3 linked regions of the Desulfurobacterium sp. TC5-1 genome follow. The protein of the gene in region 1 interacts with the protein of each later gene in a pairwise test. Links are inferred from orthologs where the notes say so. Each region holds a gene or a part of one and is shown in the gene's direction. Other genes may lie near its edges. The genes, in order: H153_RS09515, acpP and secA.

Region 1 (2,869 bases):
TAACCTGACAGCCCACTATGATGCTGTAATAACAGAATACCTATTTTCCGTAAACGAAAAAGGTAAAAAGAACACTGAGCCGCCAGAATTCAGAAATCCACTAACAATCACATTTGAAAAAATTCAGGATTTAAGATACGGTGAAAATCCACATCAGAGAGCAGCATTTTACAGAGAGATATTTAACGAAGAACCCTGCGTAACAAACGCAGAAAAGATACACGGAGCGAAAGAACTTTCCTTTAACAACATCTACGACATAGACGGTGCGTTCAATTTAGTATTGGAGTTTGACCCCGAAAAAGACGGCATCGCCTGCGCAATAATAAAACATGCCAACCCCTGCGGAATGGCTATAGGAAAAACACCTGAAGAGGCATATGAAAAAGCACTTAAAGTTGACCCGGTTTCCGCCTTTGGTGGTATCATAGCGTTTAACGCGACTGTTAACGAAGAGGTAGCTAAACTTATAGTTCAAAGATTTTATGAATGCATAATAGCACCGGAGTACTCTGAAAATGCCCTTGAAATACTAAAAACGAAAAAGAACTTAAGGGTGCTTACAACAAACGGCCTTAAAAATCTTACCCTGCGGGGTGAGAACTCACCGTTTGACTACAGGAAAGTTGTTGGCGGAATGCTGGTACAGGATAGGGACCTCATCACAGTAGTACCGGAAAAGCTAAAAGTCGTAACAGAAAGAAAACCTACGGAAAGAGAGTGGAAAGACCTTCTCTTTGCATTTAAAGTAGTAAAATGGGTAAAGTCAAACTCTGTAGTTTACGCCAAAGACGGCGTTGCCATAGGAATAGGTGTAGGACAGACATCCCGCGTTGACGCTGCAAAATGTGCTGCTCTAAAAGCAAAAGAGATGGGACTTGACATGGAAGGATGCGTCCTCGCAAGTGAAGCTTTCTTCCCATTTAGAGACAGTGTTGACGAAGCTGCAAAGGTTGGTGTGAAGGCCATTATACAGCCGGGCGGTTCAATAAGAGACAATGAAGTAATAGAAGCGGCAAACGAACACGGAATGGCAATGGTATTTACAGGGATAAGACACTTTAGACATTAAGGGGGAAAGGATGGCAGAAGAGCAAAAACAGCAACAACAGCAGGTAATCGTAGGGACCATGCAATACAGGGTAACGATGGGTGAAACGGATGCATACGGTGTAATGTACTACGCCAATTACTTCCATCTTTTTGAAAGAGGAAGAACAGAGCTTTTCAGAGCTTTAGGTATTGAATATAGACAGATACTTCAGCAGAGACAAATTTTAATGCCTGTTGTTGAAACCGCCTGCAGATACATGGCCCCTATTGTTTACGACGACCTAATAACAATAGAAACGGCCATCACAAACATAGAGTCAAGAGGCATAAGGTTTGACTACAGAATAATAAGAGACGAAGCTGTACTTGCGGTTGGATTCACACAGCACATATTTATAGACCCGCAGGGAAGACCTGTAAGTTTTGGAAAGGAAGTTTTAGAGCAACTCAAAGCCAAAGGCCTCATACAGGAACAGCCACAGGAAGCAAAACCACCTGAAAGCGAGGAAGAGGTCCAGGAAAAGCTCAAAAAGTTTGTAATAGAAAAAATTCAGAAACCTGAAGAGAACAACTAACAATCAGGAGGGGCCTATGCCCCCCTTCCTTCTTCGGAGAAACGATGAAAAAGAGAAGCATAAAAGAAATTTTAGAGAGACGGAAGAAAAAGATAGATCACTCAAACGAAGTTCTAATAGGCAAAATCGTTGGAGCTCATGGGATAAAAGGTGATGTAAAAATTAAACCCGAATCTGACATTTTTGAGAGACAGATATCTCACGTTAAAACACTTTCTGGATACAGAGGAACGGCGAAAAAAAACCTTACAATTGAATCAATTAAGCCTTACAAAAACATATTCATAGCAAAGTTCAAAGAGATAGAAGACAGAAATCAAGCAGAATCTGCGATAAATACAGAACTTTACATAAAAAAAGAAGATACAGCACCTTTAGAAAGCAATGAATTCTTCTTCGAAGATCTGATTGGTTGTACAGTAGTAACAGAAGAGAAAAGCACTGTAGGAAAGGTGAAAGAAATAATGGAAATGCCGGCAAGCCACATACTTGTAGTAGAAAAGGAAGATGGGAAAGAAGCCCTTATACCGTTCATAGATGAATTTGTAAAAGATATAAACGTAAAAGAAAAAATAATCACAATAAAACCAATAGAGGGCCTCATCTAATGCCTTCTTTTGATGTTTTAACCGTCCTTCCGGGACTGTTTTCAGGCTTTCTCACAGAAGGCGTTATAGGAAGAGCCATAAAGTCGGGAAAGATCAGCGTAAAAATTCACAATTTGAGAGATTTCACAACAGACAGGCACAGAGTGGTTGATGATGTTCCTTACGGCGGTGGACCCGGCATGGTTTTAAAACCGGAACCTATATTTCGGGCGTTTGATCACATCTGCGAAGAGAGGGGAAAAAAACCGTACGTAATTTTAACTGAACCCTGGGGAGAAACTTTTACACAGAAAAAAGCCATTGAATTATCAAAAAAAGAGAACATACTCATAATATGTGGAAGGTACGAAGGCGTCGATGAGAGAGTGAAAGCGATAGTAGATGAAGAGATATCAATAGGAAACTATGTTTTAACAGGCGGGGAACTTCCAGGCATGGTAATAATGGACGCCGTTATAAGACTAATACCCGGTGTTCTCGGCAGCAGAGAATCTCTTGAAGCAGACTCCTTCAGTGACAGAGGCCTTATGGGATATCCAAACTACACAAGACCTGCAGAATATAGAGGAATGAAGGTTCCAGAAATCCTTTTATCAGGGCACCATAAAAAGATAGAACTGTGGAGGAAGGAAA
Region 2 (2,929 bases), on another replicon or contig:
GAGACGATAGTCGCATCCGGGAAAGGTGCATCTATTCCTCACTGGAAAACCTCTCATAAAGAGGTAAAGGACGGTGATGTTGTTATTGTTGATTTCGGTTCAATTTTCGGCGGCTATCTTTCAGACATAACAAGAACTTTTCTTATAGGAAACGTTTCTTACGAACTTAAAAAGATTTACAATATAACCCTTGAAGCTCAATTAAAAGGAATAGAAGCAGCAAAATCGGGCATGCCCTGCCGCGAAGTTGATAAAATAGTAAGAGATTTCATCACTGAAAAGGGATACGGTGACTACTTTGTCCACGGTACGGGACACGGAATAGGCGTTGAAATCCACGAAGCACCAACGTTAAGCCCGAAATCAAATGAGATTTTAAAGAAAAACAGCGTTGTAACGGTAGAACCGGGTATATACATACCCGAACTTGGCGGCGTAAGAATTGAAGATGATGTTTTAGTAAGAGAGGACGGAGGTTATTCACTTATAACCCTTCAAAAGTAATAGGGAGGTTTTAATGGCAAAAAGCATCGATTTAAGCGGTAAAGTTGCCCTCGTAACAGGCGGCACAAGAGGTATAGGAAGGGCAATAGCTGTTGCTCTTAAAAGTGCAGGTGCAATAGTCTATATCACGGGAACAAACGAAGAGAGAACAAAGCAAGCCGCAGAAGAGATAGGCGTAAACGGCGTGAAGATGAATGTCTGCGACAGAGAAGAGGTCAAAAAAGTTGTTTCAGAGATAGCGGAAAAAGAGGGAAAAATAGACATTCTCATAAACAACGCCGGCATTACAAGGGACACCCTTTTTATGAGAATGAAGGATGAAGATTGGGATGCAGTAATAGAAACAAACCTCACAGGCATCTACAATGTAACAAGGCAGGTAGTCCCCCTTATGATGAAAAAGAAAACCGGCTCCATCGTCAACATCTCCTCTGTCGTTGGATTCACAGGAAACCCGGGACAGGTTAACTACTCATCTACAAAAGCAGCACTTGTTGGATTTACGAAATCCTTGGCAAAAGAAGTTGCATCTCGGGGAATCCGCGTAAACGCCGTAGCACCGGGATACATAACAACAGACATGACGCAGAAAATACCGGAAAAGGTAAAAGATGCCCTAATAAAGTCCATACCTATGCGCAGAGAAGGTGAACCATCAGAGGTTGCAGACGCCGTCCTATTTTTAGTGTCAGACATGGCGTCATACATCACAGGCACCACAATTCACGTCAACGGTGGACTTTTCTAAAGTTAGGAATATAATTTCCACTATCAACTATTTAAGGAGGTTGGCATGGCAGAAAACATCGAAGAAAAGGTGAAAGAACTTATCGCCGATAGACTTGGAGTTGATCCCGAAGAAGTAACTCCAGATGCTTCTTTTGTAGAAGACCTCGGCGCAGACTCTCTTGACACAGTTGAGCTCGTTATGGCTCTTGAGGAAGAGTTCGGAATTGAAATTCCTGACGAAGACGCTGAAAAGATTCAAACAGTTGGCGACGCCATCGAATACATCAAAAACCACACCTAAAAGTACTCATCTTTTCAAAATTTAAGGGGGGAAATCCCCCCTCCTAACAAAAACCTGCCGAAATCCCATCTTTCTCTTTAAACCATCAGAACTTATTCGTAAAAGCATTCAAAAAAGTTTACAATTTCATATAAAGTCTATAATTTTCCCCTAAAACTCATCACTATAAGGAGCGTGATGGACGTACTTGTAAGGGACATTTATAAAATGCCGGCAGGGCAGGAGTTTAAGGGCTTTTTTATAATAGAGAGCGCCGAGATCAAAAAGCACCGAACGGGCGAACCATACTTGAGACTTATCGTTTCTGACAGGACAGGAACTCTTCCAATTCTCTGGTGGAAGCCGCCAAAGGATGCAGACCTCACAATTTTCAAAAAAGGTGACGTCGTTTTTATTGAAGCTTACGTTGAACTTTTTCAGGGAAACGTCCAGCCAAAGATAAAATTTATGCGCCACGCAGAAAAAGCCGAATTTAAGAGAGAAAAATTTATAAAGGTAAGCAGGTTTGACGTTGAAGAACAGTTTACAAAGCTGCTTGAAATTATTGAAACGATAGAAAATCCATACCTGAAAAAACTTCTTGAACTCATATTCTACGACGATGAGATTGCATCAGCATTTATGAAAGCACCAGGTGGAAAGTTCATCCATCATGCCTCCATCGGTGGTCTTTTAGAACACACTTTAGGGGTTGTTGAAATATGCGAAGTCGTGGCAAAAAGGTATAAAAGCATAGACAGAGATCTCCTCATTACTGCTGCAATACTTCATGACATAGGAAAGATAGACGAATACAGCATGGACGTAGCAATTGATAGAACAGACGAAGGAATACTCTTAGGCCACATTTTCACGGGAAGCGAACTAATCTCTAAAAAAATTGATGAAATAGAAGGATTTCCTAAAACCTTAAAAGTAAAACTGCTCCACTGCATCCTTTCCCACCACGGTGAGTACGAATTCGGTTCACCAAAAAAACCAAAAACACTCGAGGCGGTAGCTCTCCACTATGCGGACGCCCTCGATTCTAAAGTCAAAGGATACGAAGAGCACATAGAGAGAGAGCTTGGTGAAGGAAAGGGATGGACAAAGAGACACTTTGCCTATGAAGTTCCTATCTACTTTGACGGGGAGATTAGCTATGAGTGAGAAAAAACTTACATACAAGGACGCTGGCGTTGATATTGAAGCTGGAGACGCACTCGTTGAGAGGATAAAACCTTTCGCGAAAAAAACGTTTGACAGTAACGTACTTGCCGGAATAGGCGGTTTTGGTGCAGGATATCTTATACCTGAAGGTTACAAAAAACCCGTTTTAGTTTCCGGAACAGACGGTGTTGGAACAAAACTTAAAGTTGCCCAGATGGCAAACGTTCACGATACTGTTGGAATTGA
Region 3 (3,286 bases), 910 kb from region 1 along the record:
GGGACTATAGTAGCTTAACGGCGGGAAACGTTTCCCGCCGTTCCATCCAAATATTTTGACACTTTCCACTTATTGGTGTATCTTTAAATCGCCATGAAAAAGTTCAGAATTAATACGATTATAGTTGGATTTATCTTTTTGACCGTTTTTACCTGCGGAGAAGCGCCGGTAGAGGTTTTTTCGCCAGTTGGCTCTTCTGTAGAAACGGTTGCTGTTGTTAGCATTAAAAAAGAAATTGAACTTAGATTAGAAAAGATATCTTTCTTTTCCGCCTCAAAACGTTCCAAGCATGAAACAGATTCCATTTATACCTTTTCTGAAAATTCGCCGTTATTTTTCTGTTCTTTCACGAAAAGAGCTCTCCCGCCTCGTGCGTCACCTCTTATTTAAATTCATATGCTATTTTCATCTTTTCAATCACCTGCGATAAATTTAGAAAAAATCAGGAGGTCTTAAATGATAGATATTGTTCTTACGAAGCTTTTTGGCAGTAAAAACGAAAGAGCAGTTAAAAAAATGAAGCCGATTGTCGAGAAAATAAATGCGCTGGAACCTGAGTTTGAGAAGAAGAGTAAAGAAGAGCTTCAAGCCCTCACGGCTAAATGGAAGGAAGAACTTTCCAAGATAAAGGATGTAAAAGAACAGTTTAAATACATGGACAGGATTCTGCCTGAGGCTTTTGCAGCCGTTCGTGAAGCTGCAAAGAGAACTCTTGGAATGAGGCACTACGATGTACAGCTTATAGGTGGTATGGTTCTTCATCAGGGGAAAGTTGCTGAGATGAAGACCGGTGAAGGTAAAACGTTGGTGGCAACGCTTCCCGTTTATCTTAACGCACTTGCAGGAAAGGGTGTTCACGTTGTTACCGTTAACGATTACCTCGCCAAGAGGGATGCAGAGTGGATGGGTCCTGTCTATAACTACCTTGGCATAACTGTTGGTTATCTTCAGAACAGCATGGAAAAGCCGGAAAGAAAAGAGATGTATTTAAGGGATGTAACATACGGAACCAACAGTGAATTTGGATTTGATTACCTCCGTGACAACATGGCGTTTTCAAAGGATGAAAGGGTTCAGAGAGAGCTTTTCTACGCGATAGTTGACGAAGCCGATTCTATTTTGATTGACGAAGCAAGAACGCCGCTAATTATCTCTGGTCCTTCAGAGGAAAATGTTGATATCTACTACATTGCCGATTCTATCGTTAGACAGCTTAAAAAAGAGAAGCACTTTACCGTTGATGAAAAGAACAAAACTGCTGTTTTAACAGATGAGGGGATAAGAGAAGTTGAAAAAATTGTTACGAAAATGACGGGTATAAAAGATTTTAATCTCTATGATCCTAAATTTGCTGACCTGCTCCACGGAATTATACAGTCTCTGAGGGCTCACCACCTTTTTAAAAAGGATGTTGATTACGTTGTAAAAGATGGCAAGGTAATTATCGTAGATGAATTCACAGGGAGGATAATGCCGGGAAGACGCTGGAGTGACGGTCTCCATCAGGCTGTAGAGGCAAAAGAGAAGGTTAAGATAGAGGCTGAAAACCAGACACTTGCAACGATAACGATTCAGAATTACTTCCGTCTCTACAAAAAGCTTGCTGGAATGACCGGTACAGCGGAAACGGAAGCGGCAGAACTGAAAGAGATTTACGGACTTGATGTTGTTGTTATTCCTACCAATAAACCGGTTATAAGAATAGACCATCCAGACGTTATCTATAAAACAATGAAGGCAAAGTACGATGCTGTTGTTAAGGAGATAGAGAAAAACTACAAAAGGGGAAGACCTGTTCTTGTTGGAACAAACTCTATTGAAGCTTCAGAATATCTATCCATGCTTTTAAAGAAAAAAGGAATTCCACACAACGTTCTTAACGCTAAATATCATGAGAGGGAAGCGGAGATTGTTGCCCAGGCTGGGAGGCTTGGTGCTGTTACGATAGCAACAAACATGGCTGGTCGTGGAACGGACATTCTTCTTGGTGGCAATCCTGAATATATGGCCAGGCAGGAACTTAAGAAGAGGGGAATAACGCCGGAAAAGGTAGGTGAAGAAAAGTACGAGGAACTTCTTAAAGAGGAAACGGAAAAGTTTAAGAAGATAACGGAAGAAGAAAAGAAAAAGGTTATAGAGCTTGGCGGCCTTTACATCATAGGAACTGAAAGAAACGAGGCCCGTCGTATAGACAATCAGTTGAGAGGTCGTGCAGGGAGACAGGGGGACCCCGGAGAATCAAGATTTTTCCTCTCTCTTGAAGATGATCTTTTGAGACTTTTCGGTTCTGACAGAATTAAGAAGTTAATGGAAATGATGAACGTTCCGGATGACGAGCCAATAACACACAAGATGGTTTCAAAAGCCCTTGAAAATGCACAGAAAAGGGTTGAGGACCAGAACTTCCAGATAAGAAAGAGACTTTTAGAGTACGATGAGGTTTACAACGTTCAGAGAAAGGTAATTTATGAGCAGAGGAATAAACTGCTTGATGGAGAAAACTTTAAAGAGGATATTCTCTACATGATTGAAGAGGTTGTTTGGAAGCTTATAGACCTTTATGCTCCGGAAAATATTATTCCTGATGAATGGGATTTCGAAGGATTGAAGAGGGCATTAGAACTTCGTTTCGGTCTTGAGTTTGATATCCCTTCGTCGTTTAAAGAACTTATGGAGATGAAAGTTGAAGGTGCGGTTGATGAGAGAGATAAACTATTCCATCTCATTTACGATAGACTTGTAAAGGAGTATGAAGAAAAGGAAAAACTCATAGGAAGCCAGCAGTTGAGAGAGATAGAGCGTCTCATTATGCTTCAGACACTTGATCACTACTGGAGACAGCACTTGAGAGCGTTAGACCACATAAAAGAGAGTATTGGCTGGAGGGGTTACGCTCAGAAAGATCCAATTGTTGAGTTTAAGAAGGAGGCGTTTATACTGTTTGAGGAACTTATTTCCAGAATAGAAGATGCAACGGTTGACGGTATATTTAACTATTTTAAATATGTTGAAAGCCAGATAGAAGAAAGTGGAAATAAGGCCTGAGGCTTAAAAGGTTTCAGGCCTTTACAAATCTGTTAATTTATGTTATGGTAATGTGGGTTAAGGGAGGGAAAATGGTGAGGAAGTTGTTAATTGCTGTAGCTTTATGCGTTCTGCCGGTAACTGCAAGGGCAGATTTATATGTTGTTAGAAGAGGCGATTCCCTCTACAAAATAGCCCGCAAATACCATACAACTGTTGAGACAATAAGACGCCTGAATGGTATAAGAGGAAAACTTTTAAG

Evidence for each region.
Region 2: the proteins of H153_RS09515 (region 1) and acpP interact in binary tests that used the Escherichia coli proteins (3 or more experiments, as listed by UniProt). The link is inferred for Desulfurobacterium sp. TC5-1 from one-to-one orthologs.
Region 3: the proteins of H153_RS09515 (region 1) and secA interact in binary tests that used the Escherichia coli proteins (3 or more experiments, as listed by UniProt). The link is inferred for Desulfurobacterium sp. TC5-1 from one-to-one orthologs.

The regions. Positions count from the first base shown.
Region 1 is NZ_ATXC01000001.1:1,268,870-1,271,738, forward strand. Bases 149-2,855 are described here. They hold H153_RS09515 (thioesterase family protein), read left to right. Parts: upstream 149-1,082; coding sequence 1,083-1,628; downstream 1,629-2,855. Other genes in these bases: purH (bifunctional phosphoribosylaminoimidazolecarboxamide formyltransferase/IMP cyclohydrolase), read left to right, coding at 149-1,072; rimM (ribosome maturation factor RimM), read left to right, coding at 1,673-2,236; trmD (tRNA (guanosine(37)-N1)-methyltransferase TrmD), read left to right, coding at 2,236-2,855. Outside these bases: more of purH, read left to right, coding at 1-148; more of trmD, read left to right, coding at 2,856-2,869.
Region 2 is NZ_ATXC01000002.1:166,749-169,677, forward strand. The notes cover bases 149-2,915. They hold acpP (acyl carrier protein), read left to right. Parts: upstream 149-1,297; coding sequence 1,298-1,534; downstream 1,535-2,915. Other genes in these bases: H153_RS0108490 (aminopeptidase P family protein), read left to right, coding at 149-504; fabG (3-oxoacyl-[acyl-carrier-protein] reductase), read left to right, coding at 518-1,252; H153_RS0108505 (HD domain-containing protein), read left to right, coding at 1,712-2,683; purM (phosphoribosylformylglycinamidine cyclo-ligase), read left to right, coding at 2,676-2,915. Also shown: more of H153_RS0108490, read left to right, coding at 1-148; more of purM, read left to right, coding at 2,916-2,929. UniProt on the Escherichia coli protein: Carrier of the growing fatty acid chain in fatty acid biosynthesis.
Region 3 is NZ_ATXC01000001.1:359,497-362,782, forward strand. The notes cover bases 127-3,250. They hold secA (preprotein translocase subunit SecA), read left to right. Parts: upstream 127-456; coding sequence 457-3,045; downstream 3,046-3,250. Other genes in these bases: H153_RS0101825 (hypothetical protein), read left to right, coding at 127-390; H153_RS0101835 (C40 family peptidase), read left to right, coding at 3,117-3,250. In the rest of the region: ppsA (phosphoenolpyruvate synthase), read left to right, coding at 1-10; more of H153_RS0101825, read left to right, coding at 94-126; more of H153_RS0101835, read left to right, coding at 3,251-3,286. UniProt on the Escherichia coli protein: Required for protein export, interacts with the SecYEG preprotein conducting channel.